2 regions of the Paenibacillus sp. NPDC058367 genome follow, and region 2 is predicted to be linked to the other one. Evidence: predicted binding sites of a transcription regulator. Region 2 holds the regulator's gene; the other holds the start of a gene.
What was found. Region 2 encodes LexA, which represses DNA repair genes until DNA is damaged. Its sites were predicted from a motif close to CGAACATATGTTCG; they were not measured.
Positions count from the first base shown of each region.

Region 1: the regulator LexA is predicted to act here: its motif matches at 1,607-1,620, upstream of ACFWMP_RS04170 (YhjD family protein).

Region 1 covers NZ_JBHXIZ010000001.1:903,610-906,768, reverse strand. Annotated here, with positions in the region: gene ACFWMP_RS04185 (xanthine phosphoribosyltransferase) at 1-305, shown strand, start outside; gene ACFWMP_RS04180 (hypothetical protein) at 407-724, shown strand; gene ACFWMP_RS04175 (hypothetical protein) at 842-1,060, shown strand; gene ACFWMP_RS04170 (YhjD family protein) at 1,135-1,581, opposite strand; tRNA gene ACFWMP_RS04165 (tRNA-Leu) at 1,769-1,852, shown strand; gene ACFWMP_RS04160 (hypothetical protein) at 1,937-2,467, opposite strand; gene ACFWMP_RS04155 (hypothetical protein) at 2,510-3,159, opposite strand, start outside.
Region 2 covers NZ_JBHXIZ010000002.1:781,184-784,342, reverse strand. Annotated here, with positions in the region: gene ACFWMP_RS14460 (hypothetical protein) at 1-52, opposite strand, end outside; gene ACFWMP_RS14455 (DUF896 domain-containing protein) at 102-311, opposite strand; gene ACFWMP_RS14450 (LysM peptidoglycan-binding domain-containing protein) at 421-834, opposite strand; gene lexA (transcriptional repressor LexA) at 1,130-1,756, shown strand; gene ACFWMP_RS14440 (L,D-transpeptidase) at 2,030-2,368, shown strand; gene ACFWMP_RS14435 (hypothetical protein) at 2,518-2,898, shown strand; gene ACFWMP_RS14430 (hypothetical protein) at 3,133-3,159, shown strand, end outside.

The sequences.
Region 1 (3,159 bases), on a different contig from region 2:
ACGCACTTTGTGAAAGAGTTCCTTCTTTTACGAAAGGTATTGTTACCGACATTATGTTGTCTCGCCAATTCATCTCTCCAGAGGATAAAATCCTCTTTATCGATGATATTATTGCTAATGGTGATGCAGCACGTGGATTGATTAAGATCATCGAGCGCTCTGGCGCTGAGCTGGTAGGTCTTGGCGTTGTAGTGGAAAAAAGCTTTCAGGCTGGAGCCCGGACGATCAAAGAACAAGGCATCCGACTGGAGTCACTCGTAAGAATTACTTCTCTTAGCGGAGGCACCATTGAATTTGGGGAATAACCCGTTTTTGAGATAAGAACAGGCCTATTTTTCAAACAACTGCTTTTCACCCTATAGATTTTCCTTTATAATAAAATCAGACATAGGGAGGAGGCGTCACAATGGGGAAAGAACCGGTGACTGAGCAATTTTTTATTGATAAATTAACCGAGGCCAAGGATCACTTCGAGCGTGCGCTGGATTGCAAACACACGGAATTCGACGATCTGTATCCCTATATGATTGAACATCCTCAGTTTTTTTGGTACAAACGCTATGTAGCTTGGTCAGAACTTCTGACAATCAAAGGTTTATGTGAGGAACTTTCCTTCCCTTGGAGGGAGAAATTCACAACAAACCAAGTGGAGTATCTGGAGCAACGTGTGATGTCCGCTAAAGTTCTTGATTTCTGGTTCGAGAAGAATGAAGCGCTGATATAAGAATGCTTTAGTAGACATGCAATTGGTCAATTACTTATACGAGACCCAGATGATTTTTCATTTGGGTCTTTTTTCTGGATGAAAATAGGATAAGCTATACAGAGGGAGGAATTCATGATGATTAGCGATGAACAATTGGATGCATACCGAATTTCCGGCGAGAAAATTCGTGTGGTGCGGGACGGCATAGAAAGTAATGATGTAAAAGGGATTGTTCTGGCTTGGGATGATTCGCAGGTGATGATACGTCGTCAGAATAGACGAGTAGTAAAGCTAGATCGGAATTATTTATTCCAACCCTTCAGCGAACCAAGGAAAGAACCTGATAATATATAGTTTCCGCAGCAAAAACAGCTCCTTACCCAAATTGGGTGGGGAGCTGTTCTGCTTACATATATGCCTCTGACGGATTAAATACTTAAAGCTAGCTGGGAGTCACTTTCTTCTCTGGAGAGTATGGAGAGCTCTGTGGACAGTCCGAGATACGCACGCATTCGCAGCATCATCTCTCTACGGAATCCTGGCCATAATATATTCATCTCACCTTGATATCCTCTACAGGAGTACAAGGCCTCGACTCCTCGTTGATCTTGGCGAACGGTTGTGATCTTCAGATCATGTGAGCTCAATTCACGCGTAACCTCTTGAAGCATTAGTGAGGTTTTCTTAGTGGCACCAGACAAGAGCTCCATATAAAGCTGAGGGGTCTTAAATAGACCACTTTTGCTGATTACACGGCAGTCACGCTCGAAAACTTTATGAATAAACGTTAGCAGCAAATAGCTTCTGACAAGGGACAGTTCTTCTTTAGTAACATCTTCATCAACAATGGATGTCTTCAACTTCGTAGTCGCCATTATAAATCACCTCATTTATATTATGCGAACTTTTGTTCTCATTATACCTTATATTCGGAATTAAAAGCAATAATTATCCATAAAATAATGATCGATAAGAAAAGCTGGAAAATATATTGACGCTTTAATCTCAGCATGGTATGATCTATCTTGTGACCGCAAGTTTGATATGTAGTCATTATGATGTGCGGTCGTGGCGGAATTGGCAGACGCGCACGGTTCAGGTCCGTGTGGTAGCAATATCGTGGAGGTTCGAGTCCTCTCGACCGCATCACAAGAAACTCCCTTGAGAAATCAAGGGAGTTTCTTTTTTTGTGAATATAATTAATCGAAGGTAACTTTAGCATACTCGTATCTAGATTGATAAATATCGAATTAACCCTAATAGAGCGAAGGCGAACAAAACTGTCCCAGCACCAATGCCTGTAATTGCACTGTTTGCGACCTTAAGTTTTTTAGATATGAACAGTGATACGATAGAGATTGCAACTAGAAGTGCTGCTAAAAGGTATAAACTGAAATCGTTAAACACACTTTTTAAGCCAATAAAATGAATCCCTACTATAAAGGCAATCCAAGGAGCAACATAATCATTATACTTACATTTCATCAATATAGAAGCTCCAGCACCAGCCAACAATAATTCAATATAGACAGAAATTAGATAATTATCAAAAGAGGTCTTGTCATTTAATACGGAGGGAGCATCCCAGTTCGTCACACTTAAATAGACACCAATCAAGCAGACGAGAAGGGATACACCAGAAGCTATGCCAATATATTTTCGCCAGCTGGATCTGGGGTTTTCTTGTGCCCAACCAAACCAACTAAAACTAAACATACCGAATATAGAAGCATACATGGCGTAATCCCTCACATAATCCATACAATACCCCCTATAAATATTAACAATATTCCAGGCAGAGTCTTATACTGTAGACTTCCGAAGCATCCAGAACGATAAGAGTGCGTACAAGACCGTCAAGGGCATACTCCACAAGGCAAGTTCAAATGCGGTATGGCTAGCCAACCAATTAAATACATCAACCCACCACTGATAATATGTCATTAACAATCCAGCGACACTGTACAGAATAAACATGACTGCCGCGAAAATGAATAGGCCGCTTCTACCAAATCTACGGAAGATGCTGGATATAACAAATCCCCAATAAAACATATGCAACAAGATCATGAAATAGATCCACAGCTGCTCTAGGACGGTACCATCATTCAAGTATGGTAGGTGAAAATAATGTAGCTGCACACCCCATCCAGATGTTAATTTGGTTTCCACAATAGATAGCAGGAACAGAAGAAGTGAGAAGCCGGCACTTGTTATAACGGCCATCAAGGATGTGCCGAAGAAATAATCTATCCTCCGTAGGCTTAAGCCCAAGGCAAAGGGGAAAGTCTGTACTAAAATGATGATACCTATGACAAACATATAAATAAAGATTGAGACTAGGCCGCCGGTATACATTGGTTCTTGCAGGAAAAAAGCTATGACAAGATTAACCAAAAAGCTGGATAATAATATAATCCAAGGCATAAACAACCAAAACCATTTATCCTTAT
Region 2 (3,159 bases):
TATTAATTTGCTGCGTGTTGCGTTGAACCATTCTTTCCCAAGAACGGGCCATATGCGTTCCCCCTAGTCATCCAGTAATATCTATGAAAAGGAACAGGGTGTTAATGCTTACGCCCCTTGTTACCTTGTTCATGCTCATCATTATCGACCAATTCAATCGTATTCAATTGTGCTCGGAAGTTATTGCGAATATTCCCCAAATAAATTTCACGAAGCTTGGCGCGTTCCGCCGTTTCCTCTTGATTAAGGCCTACGCTCTTCTGTTTGCGTGCCAATTCGTTAATACGCGCGACCAACTCATCAATATTCAAAACTTTCCCTCCCCTTATAAATTAATTCTAACTCTGCCATGAGAAAAAGAGCTTGTCAAGGTTTACTCCCTGCAAGCTCTTCATGTCCTCTTATTATGTTCTTAGAATATTAATATATAGGTAAAGTGAGAATATCTCCAGCATTAATCTGACTACCTTTAATGCCATTGAATTTTTTAATTCCTTCTATATATACAGCCGTTTTCATATCAGAAGGTTTATTCTCAAGAGCAATACTCCAAAGTGTATCTCCACGTTCAACCACTACGCGCTTCTCATCCTTCATTAAAGTAGTAGATCCTGCAAATACATTACCTACTACTGTAAGTCCTGATAGTACGAGCACAATGATCAATGTCAGTTTAATAACAAAATCTCTTCGGAACAAACGCATCAAGCCTTCAAGCAAAAGCTCTGTTATCTCTTTAATCTGAGCTGAATAACGGGTAATAGGATTATGTCCTAAAGATTCAACCACTGGGGCTTTATCGTAGATGCTACGGTATGTACTGTATTTTAACATGAATATCATCCTCCAAACACTTGTTCTTACTTTTGAAATTATAATAACACGAACATGTGTTTTGTTCAATACTATTTTAGAACAATTGTTCTCTTTTTTTCAGAGGTTAATATTTACCATATTCTTCATATAAAGAATCACTCTTATCGTTTAGTTGAAGGAAACGCAATCAATACAAGACTACCATTTATTAACTCTTTCGAATTAATATTTATAATAGTTAGAACTTATGTTTGTGCGAACGGTAGTTCTATGTTATAATTTTCCCAAACATTACTATATGGGGTTGATTCCAATGTCAAAGATTTCAAGTCGCCAGCTGGCGATCCTGGAATTTATACGTAGCGAAGTCCGCAGCAAGGGTTATCCTCCTTCCGTCCGGGAGATTGGAGAAGCTGTTGGTCTTGCTTCCAGCTCCACAGTTCACGGTCATTTAGATCGGCTAGAGAAGAAGGGACTTATCCGTCGAGATCCAACGAAGCCTCGTGCGATAGAATTGCTTGGCCAAGAGGATTCCGAGAATGTCCATCATTTCGCGCAAACCGTCGCTCGCATTCCTGTCGTAGGTAAGGTTACCGCCGGGGTTCCTATCACTGCTACTGAGAATATTGAAGACTACTTCCCGCTTCCAACTCACTATGTTGGAGATAACAAAGTATTTATGTTATCGGTTCAAGGTGACAGTATGGTCGAAGCTGGGATTATGAATGGCGACTATGTTATTGTTCGTCAACAACAAACGGCTGATAACGGAGATATCGTTGTAGCTATGACCGAAGAAGATGAAGCAACCGTTAAGACTTTTTATAAAGAACGTGATCATATACGTCTTCAGCCGGAGAATCCGGCGTACGAGCCTCTTCGCCTTAATCGCGTGACCATTCTCGGCAGAGTTATCGGATTATTTCGAGATATCCACTAAGTATGCACTCCTACCAAGCGAAAACGGATACCGCCCTTTAAAGGACGGTATCCGTTTCTACGAGAAGTATAAGGATAGGGTATATCGTAAAAATATATACTTTCTTTTATTTTTTTAAAAGCTGTTCTGCAAATGCAGAACAGCTTTTTTATTGTTATCAAACTCCATTTATCAATCACAGAACATTTGTTCCCATAAGCTAAAATGACCATTTTTAATGAATAACCGTTTAGGCATCCTCCTCATATCTTAATTAGAAAGGAGTGTTACACAATGCCAAATTACCGGATTATAGTTGATCTGACGCAGCGTATGCTTTATCTTCTTGATAACGACATTGTGATCAGGGGTTTCCCAGTCGGAATCGGTAAAATGTTAACTCAATCACCACTCGGTGAATTCACAATCATTAACAAACAACCCGATCCAGGTGGTCCATTTGGGGTCTTTTGGATGGGTCTATCTAAGCCTCACTATGGGATACATGGAAATAATGATCCCTCATCCATAGGGCACGAAGTATCCCACGGTTGTATTCGTATGTACAATGAAGATGTGTTAGCACTAGCTGCGATTGTTCCGATTGGAACACGAGTAACGATCAGGAATTAAATCTATCTCTAAAGATAAACACGCCTCACTCATGGTTCAATGGAGGGGGCGTGTTTGTATTTATGTATTTTTGATGACCTAATAGGAATTATGTGGTTATATGTCGAATAATGTTAACAGGATTTCAAATTGAAAGGAAGTGTCTCGTTTTGAACAACTCAAAAATTAGAACCCTCGTCGATTTTAAAGTCGATGCACTTGTTAAACTCTCTGGCTTATTGTTAAACAACGATCAAGCGAGTGGAAAAAAAGTAAATTTACTCACCTCATTCGGCAGTATTCAAGGGACCATCTCCCCTTCCACCTCCAATAAAGAGGATGTTTTTGACTTAAAATCTCTAATGGATGATGTCATTGTAGATGAATACATATCTTATTTAGGTGCGGAACATCCCGATAAAAATTTCAGCTATAACTTTGTAGTCCTTAATGATGTTTCTGTAAGACCCTATACTCACTATGAATCTCCGATCGAATACAAACAGCTAATTGTTTATACCGATCAAATCACAGCCTTCAATTTCTTATGATTTTGACATATTTATTTTAAAAAGCTCTCAACAAAGCACTCCAGCAGTTGCCCCAATTTTGCACTCAGCTCGCAAAATCGGCAGATCTCTGGGTGCTTTCTCTTTTTCTAATCAGTAGTCGTTTCTAAATTCCCACGATTTTCGCTCTTAACAGATACTAGTAGAGAGAATTCAGGCATATCTTTCAATAAGCAATAAATCTTGCTCTACTGAAATCTTTGGAGGTGTGATTACATGCTGATTTTCTTGATGTATATGTTT